DNA from 3 places in the Dendrosporobacter sp. 1207_IL3150 genome. Region 1 is predicted to be linked to each of the others. Evidence: a T-box and tRNA genes for the amino acid it is inferred to sense, from the RefSeq annotation. Region 1 holds a T-box; the other regions hold tRNA genes.
The links. The T-box of region 1 lies ahead of tyrS (tyrosine--tRNA ligase). A T-box ahead of a tRNA ligase gene usually reads a tRNA of that ligase, here a tRNA-Tyr.
Positions count from the first base shown of each region.

Region 2: it encodes a tRNA-Tyr, which carries the amino acid that the T-box ahead of tyrS (tyrosine--tRNA ligase) is inferred to sense. The anticodon was not compared.
Region 3: it encodes a tRNA-Tyr, which carries the amino acid that the T-box ahead of tyrS (tyrosine--tRNA ligase) is inferred to sense. The anticodon was not compared.

Region 1 covers NZ_JBAIYU010000014.1:2,760-10,103, forward strand. Annotated here, with positions in the region: gene V6C17_RS08170 (SpoIIE family protein phosphatase) at 1-614, shown strand, start outside; gene V6C17_RS08175 ((2Fe-2S) ferredoxin domain-containing protein) at 635-874, shown strand; gene V6C17_RS08180 (4Fe-4S dicluster domain-containing protein) at 904-2,400, shown strand; T-box leader at 2,449-2,696, shown strand; gene tyrS (tyrosine--tRNA ligase) at 2,723-3,964, shown strand; gene V6C17_RS08190 (YebC/PmpR family DNA-binding transcriptional regulator) at 4,048-4,785, shown strand; gene V6C17_RS08195 (BofC C-terminal domain-containing protein) at 4,904-5,479, shown strand; gene ruvC (crossover junction endodeoxyribonuclease RuvC) at 5,655-6,149, shown strand; gene ruvA (Holliday junction branch migration protein RuvA) at 6,146-6,742, shown strand; gene ruvB (Holliday junction branch migration DNA helicase RuvB) at 6,744-7,344, shown strand, end outside.
Region 2 covers NZ_JBAIYU010000017.1:45,988-53,331, forward strand. Annotated here, with positions in the region: gene V6C17_RS09225 (DUF1848 domain-containing protein) at 1-408, shown strand, start outside; gene V6C17_RS09230 (DUF1294 domain-containing protein) at 451-729, shown strand; gene V6C17_RS09235 ((deoxy)nucleoside triphosphate pyrophosphohydrolase) at 1,322-1,729, shown strand; gene V6C17_RS09240 (hypothetical protein) at 1,811-2,293, shown strand; gene V6C17_RS09245 (hypothetical protein) at 2,368-2,535, shown strand; gene V6C17_RS09250 (acetate uptake transporter) at 2,721-3,332, shown strand; gene V6C17_RS09255 (N-acetylmuramoyl-L-alanine amidase) at 3,504-4,073, shown strand; tRNA gene V6C17_RS09260 (tRNA-Met) at 4,176-4,252, opposite strand; tRNA gene V6C17_RS09265 (tRNA-Tyr) at 4,259-4,343, opposite strand; tRNA gene V6C17_RS09270 (tRNA-Thr) at 4,348-4,423, opposite strand; gene V6C17_RS09275 (hypothetical protein) at 4,557-4,784, opposite strand; gene V6C17_RS09280 (glycerol-3-phosphate responsive antiterminator) at 5,008-5,580, shown strand; gene V6C17_RS09285 (MIP/aquaporin family protein) at 5,801-6,529, shown strand; gene glpK (glycerol kinase GlpK) at 6,618-7,344, shown strand, end outside.
Region 3 covers NZ_JBAIYU010000032.1:117,697-125,040, forward strand. Annotated here, with positions in the region: gene rplL (50S ribosomal protein L7/L12) at 1-2, opposite strand, end outside; gene rplJ (50S ribosomal protein L10) at 52-582, opposite strand; gene rplA (50S ribosomal protein L1) at 769-1,470, opposite strand; gene rplK (50S ribosomal protein L11) at 1,536-1,961, opposite strand; gene nusG (transcription termination/antitermination protein NusG) at 1,989-2,519, opposite strand; gene secE (preprotein translocase subunit SecE) at 2,565-2,780, opposite strand; tRNA gene V6C17_RS15595 (tRNA-Trp) at 2,832-2,907, opposite strand; gene rpmG (50S ribosomal protein L33) at 2,938-3,087, opposite strand; tRNA gene V6C17_RS15605 (tRNA-Met) at 3,416-3,492, opposite strand; tRNA gene V6C17_RS15610 (tRNA-Thr) at 3,504-3,579, opposite strand; tRNA gene V6C17_RS15615 (tRNA-Met) at 3,590-3,665, opposite strand; tRNA gene V6C17_RS15620 (tRNA-Tyr) at 3,672-3,756, opposite strand; tRNA gene V6C17_RS15625 (tRNA-Thr) at 3,761-3,836, opposite strand; tRNA gene V6C17_RS15630 (tRNA-Met) at 3,922-3,997, opposite strand; gene V6C17_RS15635 (undecaprenyl-diphosphate phosphatase) at 4,196-4,996, opposite strand; gene V6C17_RS15640 (DUF421 domain-containing protein) at 5,188-5,889, opposite strand; gene pfp (diphosphate--fructose-6-phosphate 1-phosphotransferase) at 5,952-7,217, opposite strand; gene V6C17_RS15650 (6-phosphofructokinase) at 7,326-7,344, opposite strand, start outside.

The DNA of each region.
Region 1 (7,344 bases):
AGTCATTATGCAAAGGTGAATGTAAGCCTGAAGATATAACAACTCAGCTTGTAAACTGCTGTGAAGGATATTACCTTGGTCGACCTGGAGATGATTCAACTGCAGTTGCCGTTAAGGTGCATAAAGCTCGTTACTTGACGCTATTAACCGGACCGCCAGCCGATCCGGCGAATGACGAAAAGGTAACGCAACGTTTTCTTGGGCAACCTGGCAAGAAGATAGTTTCTGGTGGAACTACTGCGAATATTGTCAGTAGAATAACCGGTAAACCACTCACTGTTGATCTATTATTTTATGATCAGCAAGTGCCGCCAATCAGCCATATTGAAGATATTGAGTTAGTTACAGAGGGGATACTTACTCTTAACGCTGTATTAGAAAGACTTAATGATGTAAATAGGCTATACGATTATAAACGGCAAGATGGTGCTACTCTACTAGCACGAATGTTGTTAGAGGCAGACATGATTGGAATAATGGCAGGAAAAGCAGTTAATCCTGCGCATCAAAACCCTAATTATCCGTTTAGAATAAATATAAAGTCTCAGGTATTGTCTAAATTGTGTTCTTTACTGGAGTCTAAAGGAAAGCAAGTTCAACTAGATTGGTTTTAACATTGTAGGAGGGGAATTTTATGACACTTGTATCGATAGAGATTTGTATGGGCTCAGCATGTTACTTGTTAGGCGCTCAAGATTTACTTGAAGCGATTGAATCGCTAGCGCCTGAAAAAAAAGCAAAAATAGATTTAAGAGGGGCAACTTGTCTAAAAGCATGCGGAAATGGTCCTAATATTAAAGTGGATGGTGTTTTGCTTTCGAATGTAACGCCTAAGGAATTACTGGAAATAATTCACGATAAGATAAACGGATAGATTATCTTAGCAAGGAAGGAGACTTGGACATGTCACAAGTCACAGAAGTTGTTAAATTGCGCCGTAAAGTTCTAGCTGAAATAGCTAGAATGACTTTTGCTGGTGAGTTAATTAATAACGTTGAAGAAATATTAAACACAGTTGTAACTGAAGATGGGCCACGATATCGTTGCTGTATTCATAAAGAACGTGCAGTTCTTCAAAGCAGAATCAAATTGGCATTAAGTCAGCCCGCAAGTATTACTCTTAAAAGCGCTGCTCAAAATGCTTACGAGGGACAAGCTGCAGATATGCCAATGATTCATGTAATGTCAGAAGCCTGCGATCAATGTCCAATAGATAAATTTATAGTTACTAATGCCTGTCGAAATTGCTTAGCACATCACTGTATAAATAGCTGCCCTAAAAAAGCAATAATGGTTGTTCAAAATAGAGCATATATAGATAAAAATAAATGTGTTGAGTGCGGACTTTGCAAGAAATCGTGCCCTTACAGTGCTATTATAGAAGTAAATCGGCCATGTGAAAGTGCTTGCGATATAAAGGCTATAACTGCGGGAAGCGATAGACGAGCGTTAATTAATTATGAAAAATGTGTTCAGTGCGGAGGGTGTAAAACGGCTTGTCCTTTTGGTGCAATTACTGATCGGTCAGTAATTGTTCAACTGATTCAGGCATTGAAAGCAGACAAAAAAGTTTATGCAATTGTGGCGCCTGCTTTTGTTGGGCAGTTTGGAGCAAAGGTTCAGCCGAACCAAGTTATTAGCGCTCTTAAGAAACTTGGATTTTACGATGTTTATGAGGCGTCATATGGAGCTGATATTGTTACAGTAGAAGAAACGAGAGAATACATTGAATCTGTGCCGGAAAAACGATCATTTATGACAACTTCTTGTTGCCCTGCGTTTGTTGATATGATTGATAAGCATTTACCTGAAATGACAAGTGCTATTTCTAGTACTGTTTCTCCTATGATTGCTACTGGAAAAGTTATTAAAGAACTTGATTCTGATATAGTCACTGTGTTTATTGGTCCTTGCATTGCTAAAAAGGCAGAGGCCGCAAAATACTCTGGTGTTATAGATTTGGTCTTAACCTTCGAAGAGCTGGCGTGTATTATGGTGGGTGCTGGTATAAATATTGCCGCAGTTGAGGAAACTGAATATAAAACACACGCATCAAGTACAGGTAATAACTTTGCTAGGGCTGGTGGAGTAGTTCAAGCTGTTATAAAGCACGCTGAAAAACTTGACGGTAATGTCGTTATTAAGCCACACCGTGCCGAAGGGCTAAGTAATTGTAAAGTTTCGTTACTTCAGTTGAAGGCAGGAAAAATAGACGCAAACTTTTTTGAAGGTATGGCTTGTGCTGGCGGATGTGTCGGTGGACCAGGTGTCCTAATAAATTCAAAAGTTACGGGAAAACTTATTGAAAACTATGCTGCAACTTCTGAGTGTAAGACTGCATCTGAAAACAAAGATGCCATGGATATTTTAAACAAAGGCGGGCATTGGCACGTTAAATAGATTGACAATTTTTGAGTATGTTGTTATATTAACAAATAATAATAAATATAAAATGCAATGATTGGGAAAAGTAAACTTGTATTGCTTCGCAGAGAGCTAGGGCTTGGTGAAACCTAGTAAGGATACTTGCTGAAATACACCCATGAGCAGCCAGCCGAAAGATTAGTTCGGACTATATCTACTAGGTGAAGTCGGTTAGCCATCGTTAAAAGGCTATGCATTATTTATGTAGTGCATTTTATTAAGCGGCTTTTTAGCAATTTGGGTGGTAACGCGGGTTTTAGCTCGTCCCTCTTTTAGGGGCGAGCTTTTTATATTTAAAATGATATTTAAGGGGGATATATTGGTGTCGGTATTTGAAGTACTAAAAGAGCGCGGGTATATCGCGCAGCTTACCCACGAAAAAGAAATTGAAGAATTGTTAGCAAAAGAAAAAATTACTTTCTATATAGGGTTTGATCCTACCGCAGATAGTCTCCACGTAGGTCATTTTTTGGGAATGATGGTTATGGCTCATATGCAAAAGGCGGGGCATCGACCTATATGCCTAATCGGTGGCGGTACCGCAATGATTGGCGACCCAACTGGCAAAAGTGATATGCGCAGGATGATGACAAGTGAAATAATTGCTCAAAATGGCGAATGCTTTAAAGAGCAAATGAAGCGCTTTATTGATTTCACTGAAAATAGAGCATTAATGATGAATAATGCTGATTGGCTAATGTCACTAAATTATGTGCAAGTTTTACGAGAAATTGGTGTTCACTTTTCAGTTAATCGAATGCTGACCGCTGAATGTTTTAAACAGCGATTAGAACGTGGACTATCTTTCCTTGAATTCAATTATATGCTTATGCAAGCCTATGATTTTCTCGAATTAAACAGGAGAACTGATTGCGTTATGCAGTTAGGTGGTGACGATCAATGGTCAAATATTATAGCAGGAGTTGACCTTATTCGTCGTAAAGAAAGCAAGCCGGCGTATGGTCTGACATTTACGCTGTTAACTACAAGCGACGGAAGGAAAATGGGCAAAACTGAAAAAGGTGCACTATGGCTTGATCCGAAGAAAACTTCACCGTACGAGTTTTACCAATATTGGCGTAATATTGATGATGCAGATGTTGCGAAATGTTTAGCCTTACTAACGTTCTTGCCAATGGATGAAGTACGTCGTCTTGGATCATTGAAAGATAAAGAGATAAACATTGCTAAAAGAACCTTAGCATTTGAAGTAACTCAACTAATTCATGGCAGTGACGAAGCAGCAAAGGCTCAGCAGGCAGCTGAGGCGCTTTTTGGTGGTGCAGGTTCATTAGAAAATGCGCCTAAGGTTACAATAACATCAGAAATGCTTGAAACTAAATTACTAGATGTTTTAGCTACAACAGGCATTATAGCTTCAAAAAGTGAAGGTCGTAGATTAATTACTCAAGGTGGCTTATATATAGGTAATGACAAGGTTACCGACCCGGAAATGCTGTTAGTAGGAGAATTGTTAACCGAAGGCAGTGTATTAATCCGCAAGGGCAAGAAAAATTATACTCAATTAATACTAGAATAAGTTCTTTGAAACTAACACTTTGCCAATATTGTTATGTTATGATAAAATAATTCCTGATTTAGTTTAAAAGGGGAGAAAAATTTATGGCAGGGCATTCTAAATGGGCCAATATTAGGCACAAAAAAGGTAAAATGGATGCTATTCGCGGTAAAGTTACAACAAAAATTGGTCGCGAAATTACAGTTGCTGTACGGCTAGGTGGTAGTGATCCTACCGGCAATATGAAATTAAAACTAGCTTTGGCTAAAGCTAAAGCTAATAATATTCCTAAAGAAAACATTCAGAGGGCTATACAAAAAGGGTTAGGTGCTCTGGAAGGCAGTACTTACGAGGAACTAACTTACGAAGGTTATGGTCCGGCAGGTGTTGCTATTACGGTTGAAGTAATGACTGATAACCGAAATCGCACAGCAGCTGATATTAGACACTTGTTTTCTAAGTATGGCGGCAATCTTGGAGAAACTGGCTGTGTTGGCTGGATGTTTAACCGGAAAGGTCTCTTTGTAATTGAACAAGAGACCGGGGCTGATGAAGAAGAACTTATGATGCTGGCTCTTGAGGCAGGGGCAGAGGACTTTAAAACAGAGGATGAGTCGTTTGAAATAACCACTAGTCCGGAAGAGTTTCATCAAGTACAAGAAGTACTAGAGAAAAACAATATACAGACCTCGATAGCCCAAATAACAATGATTCCAGAAACAACAGTAGAATTGAATGCTGATGATGCCGTGAAAATGTTAAAACTTATCGATGCATTAGAAGATCATGACGATGTTCAAGAAGTTTATTCAAACATGGACATTCCAGAAGAAATGATGTAAAAAAACAGGCTTCGGCCTGTTTTTTCATTTCAAACGATATAAAAATATATTTATGTATAAAAATTGCATTTTTTGGTAATAATTTTGGCAACATAGATTTTTTGGGGGAGATGTTAATATGTTGTCATTTAAAAAAGTTGGCAAGAAGCGGGCAGTACTTGCGGGAACTGTTTTAGCGCTAGTGGGTCTGCTTACATATTATTTTGTTTATTATCCGTCAGGTCAGGATAAATATCCTATACTGCCTCAAGAAACGCAGGTTGCAAAGCAGGATAATAAAATAAAGGTAACGCCTAACACGGATATTGCCCAAAAAATTATCTACTTAAAGTGCAATGATGAAGAAGTTATTAAGACTAAACCTGCTGAAAATTTGATAGGCTTAAACTATCAGCAAGTACAAAACATTTATTCAGGCTGGAGTATTGATAAGTTTGACAATCTGGAAATAGCTATGACTCTTAAAGTTGATAGTTACTGCCGAGAACATGCTAATAATATGTTTATTGGAGTCAAAGATGGATATGTTGCAGTGTATTACGGTAAGCCGGGTGAAAAAGCAATTTTAAAAGAAGTTACTAAGCTTCCGTTAGATCATATAATGCCGCAGGATGCTGAGGAACTGAAACGAGGTTTAGTTGTTCAATCACGGGAAGAACTGCTAAGGACACTTGAAGGAATGCAATCACGTTAGACATAACTGGGATACTAAGGTAAAATAGCTTAGTATCCCAGTTTCTATTGTCAGGCTAGGAGGCTGCAAAAAAGGAATAAAGTGGTCAGTTGTCGAATTTGAGTAGTGGTATGTACCGGCTTCCACTCACTAAAGCTCGGGCAAGCCGTGTTTCTTAGAGTAGAGGAGGAAGCGTATGTTAGCGTTAGGAATAGACCCTGGCACAGCCATATGTGGTTATGGATTAGTTGAACAGCGCGGAAGTTCATTAAAAGCGGTTGAATATGGTGCAGTACAAACAAGTCCAAGAATGAGTGCTTCAGATAGATTAGTAATTATCCATAGGGATATTGATTTAATTATAAAAAAGTACAAACCTGATATAATTGGGGTTGAGCAGCTTTTCTTCAACAAAAATGTTAGAACAGCAATGTCAGTTGGGCAGGCACGGGGTGTGATTCTATTAGCTGCAGCCCAAAATGGTATTGAGTTAGCTGAATTTACCCCATTACAAGTTAAGCAATCGGTCGTAGGCTACGGTAAGGCCGAGAAGGAGCAAATCATTTATATGACACAAAGAATACTAAATCTGCCGGCAAAGCCGCATCCGGATGATGTAGCTGATGCTTTGGCTATAGCTATATGTACGACTCACTGTAATAGTAAAGCTGTGTGGGGTAATGGAAGATGATAGGGTATATTCGCGGTATAGTAAGTCATGTATTTACTGACTATTGTTTTATTGATGTGCAAGGGATAGGGTACAGGATTTTTATAGCAAATTCAACACGACAAAAGCTTGACATAGGGTCGGAGGTTTCTCTTTATACATATCTGAACGTGCGTGAAGATGCATTGCTGCTATACGGTTTTTATACTCAGGATGAGTATGAACTGTTTCTAAACCTTACATCTGTGAGTGGTATTGGTCCTAAAGTCGCATTAGGGGTGCTGTCAGCAATTAACCCCAATGCTTTTAGAATAGCAATTAGTCAAAAGAACGTTACAATACTAACAAAAATCCCTGGAATAGGCAAAAAAACTGCTGAAAGACTGATATTAGAACTTCACGATAAAATCGGGACTTCTGATGAGCAATGCCAGGAATCAGCTACTGCTTTAAGTGTTGAGCATAATGATGATGTAATTACTCAGGCTGTCGAAGCTTTGGCTGCATTGGGATATACTCGTGCCGAAGTTATGCCTGTTATAGGTAAAAAAAGTGACGTAAAATCCGTTCAAGAACTAGTTAAGCTGGCGCTGCGGGAGTTTGGCAGGAGGTAGTATGGAAGAAGATAGAATCGTAGCTGGTAAGGAACAGGAAATTGATAATTGGCAGTATAGCTTAAGGCCAAAGAAACTTGTGGAATACATTGGGCAAGATAAGGTGAAAACTAATTTAACTATTTTTGTCCAAGCAGCTTTATCAAGAGGCGAAGCGCTAGACCATGTCTTGCTCTATGGACCACCCGGATTAGGCAAGACTACTTTAGCTGGGATAATTGCAAATGAGCTAGGCGTAAATTTCCGGATTACATCTGGACCAGCAATTGAAAGACCTGGAGACTTAGCTGCTTTGCTGACGAATCTCGGTGAAAAAGATGTTTTATTTATTGATGAGATTCATAGGCTTTCCCGAAATGTTGAGGAAATATTATATTCTGCTATGGAAGACTTTGCTCTGGATATAATAATCGGTAAAGGACCTAGTGCCCGTTCGATAAGACTGGACTTAGCTCCATTCACGCTTATCGGTGCTACCACTAAAGCCGGTGCTCTGGCACCACCGCTTCGCGATCGCTTTGGTGTAATCAGCCGGTTGGAATACTACGAACCTGAACATCTTGTCTGTATAGTAAAAAGAGCAGCTGAAATCCTTAATATTG
Region 2 (7,344 bases), on a different contig from region 1:
GATATGAAGGAAACAGCAGTTAAGTCGCTTGCGTTAATTGCGAGTAAGCACGGCTTGAAAATCGTAAGCTGTGCCGAGAGCGACTTCTCAAGCTTAGGTATTACTCCAGCTAAGTGTATAGACCCACAGCTTATTTCTAAAATAGTAGGAGCTCCTATAATAAACGATAAGGATAAAAATCAGCGAGAGAAATGTGGTTGCATCGCCAGCATAGATATTGGGGCGTATAGTAGTTGTACGCATAACTGCTTGTACTGCTACGCTAATTCTAATCTAAGAACTGTCTATAAGAATATCAGCGTACATAACCCAACTTCGCCGCTGTTATTTGGCGAAGTTGAAGCGAATGATAAGATTTCCGAACGTAAGCTTAAGTCAAGTTGTATTGGACAACAAAGTATGTTTTAGTGGTATGAAACTGATTTTGTCGAATTTTAACGGAGGCTAACGATGAAGTTAGAAAACTATATTTTTATATTTGTATTATATATTTTGTGGAATGCAGCAGCTTTCTTTACAATTTCATATGATAAACGATGTGCCAAGATAAAAGGAAAAAGAAGAATACGAGAGCGCACTTTTTTTCTTTTGTCGGCTTTCTTTGGTGCAGTAGGAGTGCTGTCGGGAATGTACGTTTTCAGACACAAGACAAAGCATTCGTCTTTTGTTGTATTTGTGCCGTTATTATTATTGTTTAACTGGGGATTAATCTACCTAATCTTAAGTTGAAATAGGTGGCAGTGTCAGCTTAATTGTTTATTAGTAATTTGTTTGAAAGTATTTACATTGAAACAAAAATAGTGTATACTATAATTAATTAATTACTAACAAATAATAAGTATCCACAAAAAGACAAATGACAAGGGGTTGGGTACATGGCTGATAAAAAAATATGGGTTGGAAGATCAGTATACTCCTTGACTTCTATACCTATTGGTATCAAGCAAGATATAAGTAAAATGAAAAGCTTTTTACTAGAACTTACTAATTTAATGAAGTTTCATTATCGGTAAATTAATTGTGAATGATTATACATATGATGCCAGTAAATGGATAAACTACATGTTATGCTACTATAAGGAGTGATAAGTTTGAATTCAAGATTATACCAAAATCCGATTGTTGTAATAACAGCACTTATAAGTTTTTATACTCTAGCTATGTCAATTTATGCGATACTCAGATAGTATTGAGCTATGTAAAATTTAAATGGAAGGCGTTTAACTATTTAAGTTAGACGTCTTTTTTAATGTAAAATAAAACTTCCTCAAATAGGATAAAAATAACAAAACAAAAATCAGTCATTTAAGAGGTAATAAAAATGAAAGAAGTAACTGCTGCTTTAATATTAAATAATGGAAAGATTTTAGTAGCAAAACGATCCTCAGATGATGATCTAGCTAACTTATGGGAGTTTCCTGGGGGAAAAATAGAACTTGGTGAGTCGCCTGAAAGTTGTCTAATCCGAGAACTGGATGAAGAGTTAGGGATAAAAGTGAATGTCGGCGATTTTTTCATGGAAACTGTTCATGAGTATGATAAAGGGGTAATTAAGCTTATTGCATATTGGGTATTTTGGAAAAGTGGTACGATTGCTCTCAATGTACACGAAGAAGTAGCCTGGGCAACAAAAGAAACTATTTTGCAATATAATTTTGCCCCTGCTGACGTACCAATCGTTACGAAGCTGCTATCCGAACCATATTGGAAAGAGCTTGAAGATGATTAATGCGAATACGCGAAAAATTCATTCTATTTCAATATAACTGGAATATAATGCTATCAAAAAGTATGAAAGAAGGGCTAGGGCTTGCAAGATGAGTGCGATGTAATGCCTGACATACTAACAGAGGAATATAAAGCTGTACTAAAAAACTTAGCAAGTAAGTTTACGGATATATTAGGATACAAAGTGGATTTTGTTCTTAGAATTCAGGATAAGCAGCATTGGCATATTTCATATATAAGTCAAAATGGATTTGCTTTGATAGTTAGTCTTTGTAATACGTCTGGCTCACGATTATATAATGGCTTTTATGTAGATAGACCAACGGTATTCATTTATCGCTTCGATGTAAGGCCGTCAGGAAAAGGTTTCGGATCGAAAATAATAGATATATTACTTGGAGAAATATACCTTAAGACGAATTTTGAACGAGTAGGTCTTTTATCTAATGCAAAAGTAGACGGGTTTTGGTGTAAGTTGGGGTTTGAGCATTTTGGCAGCGATGAAAAATGGATGAAATTCGATCTTACTAATAAAAAATACTATACTCAAAATCTTTTTACATAACATCTTTTGGCAAAAATTGACAAATAGCTTATAATATAATTACCATATAAGGGGCGATGTGGAGGCGAGAAAGCATGGAGATTGACGAATTAGCCAAAATTAGGCTAAAAATTGCCGATTTATCAAATCGGCTTTGTTATCAAAACGAAGAACCCGAGATTAAAGAACGTATAATGGCTGAATTGGAAAAACTAAGTGAAGAATATATTAAGCTTAAGAATAAATCTTATATAAAAGTTTAGAAATGTTTAATAGCACGGTCTCATGACCGTGCTTTGTTATTGGATAAATTTACAGGTAAATTTTAAGGTACAGACATGGATAATTTTTGATTAAAATAATTAATTAAATTATTTTAACTACAGTGATTGACACAATATGACCAAATATGATATTTTAAAAATACTTTGTATTTAGGAGGTTATTAATGAGTACTGGTAACACGCAAAATGTAAAAATTACTGTTGCAGATCCTTCGGCATTAGGTTTAGTTGGACTTGCTATGGTTACACTGGTTGCATCGTCCCAAAAATTAGGAATAACTACAGGGGTAGCGTTTGTATTGCCTTGGGCTATTTTCTTAGGTGCTATTGCCCAATTAATTGCTAGTATTTATGATTTCAAGCACAACAATATTTTAGGAGCAACTACATTTGGCGCCTATGCTTTATTCTGGTTTGGTGTAGGAACTAGCTGGCTGATAAAATTAGGTGTTTTTGGTCCTGCTCTAGCTGCTACCGCTGATCCAAAACAATTAGCATTTGCATTTATTGGATATTTAATCTTTTCCTTATTTTTGACTATTGGCTTCATGGAAACAAACAAAGTTCTTTTTTCAATTCTCGTCCTTATTGATATTCTTTTACTTTGTTTAGCGATTGATACTTACAGTGCTAACCATACAGCACATACTATTGCAGCTTGGTCTGAATTGATAATCTCTTTACTATCTTTCTATGGTTCAGGTGCAGTGGTTCTAAATCATCACTTTGGCAAAGTGTTTTTACCTGTTGGAAAGCCTTTTGGCATTTTTAAATAAAATCATTAATAGCCCTCTATCAGCTGATAGAGGGCTATATTTTTGCCTCATTATGACTCTTTCCACTTATATTACGCTGTTGCTATAGTTTCATTTTAAGTTCTTTAGCAATACCAATTAAGATGGCATAATATATTATAAGGTTGAGAACCAAAGGAAGGAGTGCTGTACATGAGAAAGATTAATTTGGATGAACTTAGAATAATGGCCGAAAATGCAAAAGCCGGTCTAAAAACAGTTGCCGAAAACCTTGGACGCCCGGTTAAGATATATATTCATTGGTCAGCTGGACATTATGATCAATATTATAATGACTATCATATTAATATCGGTAAAAATGGCGAATTATTTGTCAGTACGGACGATTTTAATGAATATAAGCTGCACACCTATCACCGTAACAGTGGTGCAGTTGCGATATCTGCTGCTTGCGCTTATAATGCTCACTCGGCTAATGATCTAGGCCCAGAGCCTCCTACTGACTATCAGATAGAGGGAATTGCTCAATCACTAGCAGTTCTAACAAAAGCATTAGATATACCTATTGATAATAAACATGTTATGACTCATGCTGAAGCTGCGGATAATTTGGATGGTGATTTTCGTTGGCATGAACCTTATGGTCCCGCATCTACTGTTGAACGATGGGATTTTTGGGTAATAAAAGAAGGAGACGAACCTGGGTCCGGTGGGGATATTTTGCGCGGTAAGGGAGTCTGGTACTGCAATAATGGGCTTTAATTTTAAAAAGGCTTTTGCTCAAGGTGAAGTAGATACTATACTAATCGTGCCTTTTTGAGAAAGTAAAAAACCTCACTATAGAGTGAGGTTTAATTAGCATTGTGGTGGCGGCGCAGGGATTTGAACCCCGGACACTTCGGGTATGAACCGAATGCTCTAGCCAGCTGAGCTACGCCGCCAAAATATGGTGGATGGGGTTGGATTCGAACCAACGAAGGCAGAGCCGGCAGATTTACAGTCTGCTCCCTTTAGCCACTCGGGAACCCATCCATTATGGAGCTGGCAAGAGGACTTGAACCCCCAACCTGCTGATTACAAGTCAGCTGCTCTACCAATTGAGCTATGCCAGCAAATCGCATTAGCGACAATATGCATTATATATCATATTTACGATATATGTCAACTGAATTTTTATGTAGATTTTATGGAATTAAATAGGGGTGGACATTTCCACCCCTATTTGGTATTGTTACTAAGGATATATTATGCAGGCATTTCCGAAGTCCCTGAAGTATATAACGGCTTTTCTTCAGCGCTTGATTCAAGACCTGTGCCTTTAAAAGCGTTTTCATTTTGAATAGTAGGCGAAGAGGCGTTGGTAGTAGTTGTTGATGATGATGTTGTTGGAGTAGTAATAGTAGTAATAATGTTATTAGGAGTATCAGTGTCGGTATAGGCATTAGTAATTGGGTTATTACGTTCATTATCCATAATTATCACCTCTTGTGTATTTTTAGTGTAAAAGCGTTATTCTAATTTTTAAATAATCACCTCCTGAAAAATAGTTTCCCCAAAAGTTTTTTTTACGAACTAAATTTTTTTGTTTTTTGGAAGGTATTATTTTCTTTTGTATTTTTCAAAAAGGAATATTTTGAATTTAACCGAAATTCATTTATATGTAATATTATTTTAAGTAAAAGAGATGTGAGTAAAAATGGGACAAACAACAATCTGCGATAGATTATTCACGGAAGGATCGATTGTGCCTGCAGCTCGCACTATTAGTGATTTTAAATGTGCGTTATCAAGCACTAGTGCCCAAAGTGTAATATTGTTATTTGGCGATATTATTGTATTACCCGAACTTATAGCCGAGGCTAAAAAATATAATAAGCGGTTGCTTGTACATTTAGACTTGTTAGGCGGTTTTGGAAAAGATAAAGCTGGCATTAAATTCTTGGCTAGAATGGGAGTCACTGGTGCTATTACTACTAAACCCCAACTGGTAAAATATGCTCGTGAAGAGGGCATGATTGTAATTCAAAGACTTTTTTTAATGGATTCAGAAGCGCTGCGTTCTGGAATTCATCTATTACATAGTTGTAAACCAGACGCGGTAGAAATATTGCCTGCTTCTGTTCCAGCTGCTACAATACAAGAACTTTTTAAAGAGACTGGGTTGCCAATTTTAGCTGGTGGTCTAATCTATACTGCCGAAGATGCGAAGACTGCATTAAGTCGAGGTATCCATGCTGTAAGTACCAGCAGACGAGAATTATGGAAATAAAATAATTTTTTTAATTTAAAGGAATATTATGACAAATGTCTAATATCATTTATTAAGTAAATATTTTGGACGAGAGATACTAGAGAAGTTCATTATAGATTTAGTCATGCAGGCTAGGTTTGTTTTGGGCTTCTTTTTCTATGTCTAGTCTAATGCTAAAAGGGGTTGATATCAGACAACAAAAATTTCGGACTTATAAAAATTTAATGAGGGGGATCGTATTATGACAAATTTATTTGGTGAATTTTTTGGTACTATGGTGTTAATGATTTTTGGTTGTGGTGTTGTCGCTAACTGCCTTCTTAAAAAATCAAAAGCTGAAGGCGCAGGCTGGATGGTAATTACCGCAGGTTGGGCATTTGGTGTAGTTCTCGGCGTTTTTTCAGCGGTTGCTACGGGAGCTCCGCAAGCCGATTTGAACCCAGCAGTAACTCTTGCTAAAACTTTTATGGGCGTTTATACTATGCCTCAAGCTATTGCGACAATGGGCGCTGAATTACTTGGCGGTATCGTTGGTGCAACGATTGTTTGGTTGGCTTTCTTACCACACTGGGAAGTTACTGAAGATAAAGGTGCTAAACTTGCGATATTCTGCACAGCTCCTGCTATTCGTAACACTGGCGCTAACTTACTTTGTGAAATTATTGCCACTGCAATGCTTGTACTAATGATTTTTGCTATATTCTCTAAAAATACTGGAAGCATTCCAGCAGGCTTTGGTCCATACTTGGTAGGTATTTTGGTTTGGGCATTAGGTTTAAGCTTGGGCGGTCCTACTGGTTATGCGCTAAACCCTGCTCGTGATCTTGGACCTCGTATCGCACATGCAATTCTTCCGATTGCTGGTAAAGGTGATTCCGACTGGGGATATTCATGGATTCCAGTTGTTGGTCCTCTTGCCGGTGCAGCAGTTGCATATGTTATCGGTCATGCTATAGGCTTAATGTAATATAAACACTTATTGGTATTTAAGGTATTTGATTATGGTTGGTATTTAGTTTGATTGTTAATAAAAATATATTTGAGGAGTGGCTGAAATGACTAAGAAGTATGTTTTAGCGCTAGACCAAGGAACTACAAGCTCAAGAGCGATTCTATTTGATCAGTCATCTAATATTGTTGCCGTTGCCCAAAAGGAATTTACTCAAATATTCCCTAAACCAGGCTGGGTTGAGCACAATGCTGAAGAAATTTGGGGAACTCAAATTGGTACAGTTGCTGAAGTAGTTGCTAAAGCTGGTATTTCACCGACTGAAATTGCTGCAATTGGTATTACTAACCAACGTGAAACTACAGTTGTTTGGGATAAGAATACTGGCAAGCCGGTTTATAATGCAATAGTTTGGCAGTCTCGTCAAACTATGGATATTTGTAATGATATCAAGGCAAAAGGTTTAGCATCTATGTTCAGAGAAAAAACTGGATTAGTTGTAGATGCTTATTTCTCCGGTACTAAGGTTAAATGGATTCTAGATAATGTTGAAGGCGCTCGCGCTAAAGCAGAAGCTGGAGAGTTACTATTTGGAACAATTGACACTTGGCTTATCTGGAAGTTAACTGGCGGTCAAGTTCACGTTACAGATTACTCAAATGCTTCCCGTACATTAATGTATAATATCCGCGATTTGAAATGGGATGAAGAGCTTCTTGATGTGCTTACCGTTCCAGCATCTATGCTGCCTGCAGTTCGCCCATCTAGCGAAGTATATGGCAATACCGATCCGGCAATATTCCTTGGCGCGACTGTTCCTATTGCAGGGGCTG
Region 3 (7,344 bases), on a different contig from region 1:
ATTTTAAATATACCTCCATAAACTTTCATTTAAATTATTATTAATTAATTATTAAGCGGACTCTTTTTGTTGACGTACTGCGTCAAGCGCATATACCAAGTTGCGGATAGAGCCTTGTAGAACATTGACCAGACCCACAATTGGAGATTGCATGCCAGCCAGTACTTGTGCGATAAGCACTTCGCGCGGCGGCAGAGCAGCCAACGCTTTAACACCACTTGCGTCTATAACTTTACCTTCTACTATACCAGCCTTTACTTCCAGAACATCAAGTTTGTTTTCTTTAACGAAATCAGAAATGATTTTTGCTGGAGCTACTGGATCGGTAAAAGATATGGCTATAGCAGTAGGACCTTCAAGGTGAGCATCTAGACCTTCAAGACCAACTTCATTAGCAGCAATGCGAGTCATAGTGTTTTTTACAACACGATACTCAACACCAGCTTCGCGAAGCTTACGGCGCAGGTTAGTATCTTGCGCAACAGTAAGACCACGATAGTTAGTAAGAACAGCACCTTTAGTATTAGTGAGCTTTTCTTTTAACTCAGCTACCACTGCCTGTTTTTCTGAGGTTACAGCCATGTAATCCACCTCCTTTCAAATTAGAACAAGAACAACTAAAAACGACCCCTCGGCAGTAAATACCGGAGGTCGTAATGGCAATGCCATATTATAATCCCCGGCCTCGGCAGGCGGACAATGTCCTTTATTTAATACCTGCTGTCTACAGCCCTAACAAAGCTATTTACTTTTTTGTATTAGCGTTAATTAGTCTTTCTTGCCGGAGGCTTTTAATGGATTAACCTTTACGCCAGGGCCCATAGTTGTGCTGATTGTAATAGCACGAAGATATTGACCTTTTGCCGCTGAAGGTTTTACTTTAACCAATGTATCAATCAGGGTGTGGAAGTTTGATACAAGCTTCTCACTATCAAATGATACCTTACCAATAGGAGCATGGATGTTTCCAGCTTTATCTGTACGGTATTCAATTTTACCTGCTTTAATTTCATTTATCGCACGAGTAACATCAAGTGTCACTGTACCAACTTTTGGGTTAGGCATTAAGCCTTTTGGACCAAGGATTTTACCAAGTCGGCCCACAGTACCCATCATATCAGGAGTAGCTACAGCTACATCAAAATCAGCCCATCCGCCTTGAATCTTTGCTACAAGATCCTCAGCACCAACATACTCAGCACCTGCTGCTTCTGCTTCCTTAGCTTTTTCGCCTTTAGCAAAAACAAGTACACGCTTAGTTTTACCAGTACCGTAAGGCAGTACAACTGCTCCACGAACTTGTTGGTCAGCATGTTTAGGATCTACGCCCAATTTAACTGCAACTTCAACAGTCTCGTCAAACTTAGCAATAGATGTCTTCTTAGCTAGTTCAATTGCTTCTTCAGCATCATAAACTTTGTCTTCAATCAACTTTGCAGCTTCTTGATATTTCTTACCAAATTTCGGCATTACGTTTTCCTCCTATTGTGGTATTAGCGGAAGTTCCTCCCACTGAGAAGACGATTATAGACTTATTAGTCTATAATGTCAATCCCCATGCTGCGAGCAGTGCCTTCAATCATCCGCATAGCGGCTTCAACACTAGCAGCGTTTAAGTCTTTCATCTTGCTTTCAGCAATCTCACGCACTTTTGCGCGCTGCAACTTAGCAACCTTTTTCTTGTTAGGTTCACCAGATGCAGTTTCAAGTCCGGCAGCCTTCTTAAGCAGAACAGCAGCTGGAGGAGTTTTAGTGATAAAAGTAAATGATCTATCCTCAAATACTGTAATCTCAACAGGAATGATTAAACCAGCTTGAGCAGCTGTTCTCTCATTGAACTCCTTTACGAAAGCCATAATATTAACACCAGCTTGACCGAGCGCAGGACCGACCGGAGGCGCTGGAGTAGCTTTGCCAGCAGGGACTTGTAGTTTTACAAGTTTAACAACCTTTTTAGCCATTTATGTTACACCTCCTTAAATAAATACCTATATCTTTTCTACTTGAGTAAAATCCAATTCAACTGGAGTTTCACGTCCAAACATATTTACAAGCACCTTCAGCTTGCTGCGGTCAGGATATATCTCAGTGACTGTGGCTGTCCAATTCTCAAAAGCACCAGAATTTATACGCACGTGCTGAGACACCTCAATATCAATCTTTGGCTTGAGTTCTTCAATTCCCATCGCCTTAAGGATACGTTTTACTTCGGCATCAGTGAGTGGGATTGGTTTAGTGCCAGATCCGACAAAACCAGTTACACCGGGTGTATTACGCACTACATACCATGAACGGTCATTTACAATCATTTCAACCAAAACATAGCCCGGGAAAACTTTTTTCTTGGCAATTTTTTTCTTGCCATCTTTAATTTCAACTTCATCTTCCATCGGTACAAGTACGCGGAAGATTTCGTTTTCCATCGCCATCGAATGAACTTTACGTTCTAGATTGGCTTTAACTTTGTTTTCATAACCGGAATATGTATGGATTACATACCAATTTCTTTCGGATTCCATCACCTGAAGGGACGCTCTGCTACGTCCCTCACCCCCTTAGCCGGCTTATCGTATAATTAAATGCAATAACTCATTAAAAAACATATCAACGAGCCAAATCAATACTGAAACTGCAACAACAGAAACAAATACAATACCTGTAAACGATATAAGTTCTTGCTTATTCGGCCATGATACTTTTTTCAGTTCGGCTTTTACTTCTCGGAAAAATCTCTTCCAGCGCGAAGTAGTGCCTTGCACAGCTGTTTCTTGAGCAGCCATTTTCTTCACATCCCCGTAGCGTACTGCTATTGAGCTTAACACAAAGTTATATGGCAGGGGCAGTAGGACTTGAACCCACAACCAACGGTTTTGGAGACCGCTACTCTACCAATTGAGCTATACCCCTACTTATGTTAATCAACAGATTAATTATAATTTATTTAGTTTCTTTGTGTAAAGTATGTTTTTGACAAAACTTGCAGTACTTATTGAATTCTAATCTATCCGGGTCATTTTTTTTGTTCTTATTGGACTGATAATTGCGTTGTTTGCATTCAACACAGGCCAATGTTACTGCATTGCGCATTTTTTGCACCCCTCTTACCTGTAAATATGACACGTCTTCAAAATGTCACTAATATAATCTAGCACACTTATATCGCGCTGTCAATAGCCCACGCATCCGGGTATGTTGTTTTTCCACCAAAACCCTTTTGTGTAAAATTCTTTATTATTCTGACTGAGCCGCGGATTTTAAGCACACCACTATGAAACTTAGAAATTACAGCCTTTATAAATATTTCCAACCAAAATTTATTTTATACACTTAATAGTTAAAACACTTATTTTAGCATGGAGTGTTTTCGCATTAAAACATAAAAAAACTCCGTTTTCACGAAGTTAACTGTTGTTATTGGTGGCGGCGCAGGGATTTGAACCCCGGACACTTCGGGTATGAACCGAATGCTCTAGCCAGCTGAGCTACGCCGCCGTATTATATTATGGAGCTAGTGACCGGGATTGAACCGGTGACCTTATCCTTACCAAGGATACGCTCTGCCGACTGAGCTACACCAGCAAATAGATGTTGGTTGCGGGGGCAGGACTTGAACCTACGACCTTCGGGTTATGAGCCCGACGAGCTACCAACTGCTCCACCCCGCGATTAAATGGTGGATGGGGTTGGATTCGAACCAACGAAGGCAGAGCCGGCAGATTTACAGTCTGCTCCCTTTAGCCACTCGGGAACCCATCCATTATGGAGCTGGCAAGAGGACTTGAACCCCCAACCTGCTGATTACAAGTCAGCTGCTCTACCAATTGAGCTATGCCAGCATTTTGCTTCGTCAACAACAAGGTTATTATATATTATTCGACTTATTATGTCAATAACTTTTTAGCTGTTAAGTGATTAATAAGTTGGTTGCGGGGACAGGACTTGAACCTGTGGCCTTCGGGTTATGAGCCCGACGAGCTACCAACTGCTCCACCCCGCGATAAATAATTACCTCGTCACAAGTAATAATATTATCATAAGAGCTTTCAAATGTAAAGTCTTTTATGATGTTAATTTTTTCATTTTTTAATTGTTCTATATGACTTTAACAAACAACTTACTTTATCAAATGAACATTAGCCGAATTTATCCAGGGACTTATCCGCTGGGCCTGTGCCCATGTTATATAAAGGCCTGGTCATCGAACAAAAAAATAATAATAGGAAAACGCCGCAAGAACAAAGCGATAATAAGCAAATGCCGCTAATGAAGAGTTATTCAGAAAACGTAAGAACCACATTACTGATATATACGCAACCACAAAAGACACTGCAAAACCAATAGCAAACATCGTAATGTCTGAACTGCTAAGTTTACTCCAGACCTTCAATAGGTCATATAAACAAGCTACCGCCATTAGAGGCGCTGCAATAATAAATGAAAAATCGGCTGCAGCTTTGCGACTTAAACCGAAAAACAGTCCACCCGCAATCGTAGAGCCTGAGCGTGAAAAACCAGGCCATAGAGCCAAAACTTGGAAAAGTCCAACAAAAAAAGCTTGTTTTATTGTAATTTGATCAACATCACGGGTACTAGGACGACTAGTAAGTTTCTCCGCTAACAACATCAATACGGCACCAGCTACCAAACCGATAATAACTGTATAAGGAGAAAACAGATACGTTTTAATAGGAGAATGAAGAAGGTAACCAATCCCCATAACAGGAACTATACCTGCAAGCACGTGCTGAGCAGTTAATCCGCGACCATAAAGACTCAGTTTTCTCGGCTGGAGCATCTGAACAAACTTTTCTCTATATATAAAAAGGACTGAAAGTATAGCACCTAGCTGGATAAAAACCTGAAAAACACTAGCAATTTCTCCTTCAAAATTTAGCATAGACCCGACTAGAATCATATGTCCGGTTGAAGATACTGGCAGAAATTCTGTTAGTCCTTCAATAATTCCAATAATTACAGCAATTATATTTTCATTCATAGCAGCACATCCTTTATAATATTTTCCAGCTCTCTCACTTATAACATTATACACTACATCGTGGCATTTTCAATTATGAGTCGACGCAATTATACCCGCGCAAGTCGCAACAGTTATATTGAACCTCAGAAAACTGATATCTCATAGATTTATGGTTATCTTGCACGAAAAAAAACAAGGGAGCACCCTTGTCAATGTATAAACATTTTACTTTCAGCATCGTTTTTATTTACTAAATGAAGATTATGCTCCTTATCCATAAAAGCTACGAAAACCTCATTTAATTTTTCTTTGTTAAGCTTTTCAAATTCTGCAATCTGCACTACTGAAAATCCTAGATTTTTAAGAGCATCTTCTTGCAGATTTCCATCTATAATAACCGGAACTAATACCAAATTTTGTTCAACCTCTAAATTAAGCTGATTTGGAGTAATTGGCTGATATCGTGCCTTTTTCAAAACACTTAGATTTCCACTAGGTTCAAATAATGCTATTTCAACCTCATTTATATTGAAAACATCTTTACCACGTAGCAACTCTAAAAGTCGATCAGTAGAAATAGGTAATTTTTTCAGATTTTCCTGCAACAAACTTCCATCTTCAATTATAATAATCGGCTTTAATATTCTTCTACAATTAAACTCACGCATTTTCGTAAGCAGTCCGATATTAAACTGAATAGCTCCTAGTATGATAAGAGCGATAATCGCAGCACTAATATCTGCGTTCGAATCGGCAATAACCGTGCCGGCAGCAGTAGCGGCAACGATAAAAACCGCTGCCTCCAGCGTATTTAGCTCACTTATACGACGTTGACCAACAAGTTTCAACGCAATTAGTATAACTCCTAATGTTGCTACTACCCTGAACAAAATAGCACCAACTGAATCCATAGTTGCCCCTCCAATACTTACATAATTAGTATTGTCAGGCAATTTAAATATATTCTTCCGTCTTACTGAGTGATATATTGGTATTTTCTTATAAAATTATCCGGGCTAGTTCTAGTTAGAAGAGCCATCTTTTTTAGAATTACACTCGAATTTAAATCCTGCTCTTCTAATCTAATCATAAATTCTCTTGCAACTTGATATTGGACAGAGTCTATATTAACAAGCCTGATTTTAGTTTTACCAGTAGCAGGATCGCGAATTTTGTCAAATTCAAGCGGTTCAATCTGATTGTTTTGGATAGTAATCATTGCGTCAGTACCGCCATTCCGCAAAAAATCAAATGCCGCAAAACCAAGATTACGTGTATATTCAATATCAAATGCTATCGGCGGCGCACAACGCAGTTCATAGCCAATTTCTTTATCTACCAATGTCATTTTGATCCCTGCTGACTTCAACTCTTTATCCACTGCCCGCTTAATTAATTCGCCAAAGTTGATCTCAGAATAGCGAATATGTCCATGATCATCTCTGCAAGCACCATCCAGCTCCATTAAATCCTCTGGCGATATCTTCTCAATTACCCCTTCAGCGATAACGGCAACGCCATGATTACGATCTGACGCTAACCTTTTTATAATCGACCCAACAAGTATATCAACAATTTTTTGCAGTCTTACTTTACCTTCGTCAAATTCTTCTGGGATTATTGTAACTGTAGCTCCTGAGCTTTTTCCAATTCCTAAAGCCAAATGGCCAGCAGTACGGCCCATTGCAATGGCAAAGTACCATCTTCCTGTTGTTTTTGCATCTTCCATTAAATTCTCTACAATATTGGCTCCAACTTCCCGAGCAGTTTCAAAACCAAATGTCGGTACTCCTTCAGGCAGCGGCAAGTCGTTATCTATCGTCTTAGGAACGTGGACAATATTCACAGCTACTCCTTTGTTTTTCTTTGCATAAAAAGATATTTGAGCAGCAGAATAAGCAGTATCGTCTCCTCCAATCGTCACTAGATGGGTAACACCAAGATCAATTAGAGTTTCGACTACCTTAGCTAAATCAGCCGCATTTTTAGTTGGATTGAATCTGGACATTCTAAGTATACTACCGCCCTCTAAATGAATCCTACTTACTATATCTGTCGTTAAATTGAGCACCTTTTTGTCACCTTGCGCCAAATGAGAAAATCCATCAAAAATCCCAAGAGTTTTCCAGCCATACTTTTCAGCTTCAATTGTAACCGCACTTATAACGCTGTTTATACCTGGGGCCGGCCCACCGCCGCATAAAATTGCCAATGTATACCCTGATGGTATTGTCATCATGGTTCGCCTCCTCAAACAACACTAAAAACTAATCAAACTGCCAGTTCGGCAGTTTGATTTAATATAGTAAATATTATGATGTTGTAAGAAGAAGTATGTTATATCCAGTCAATCACCAAAACTTATA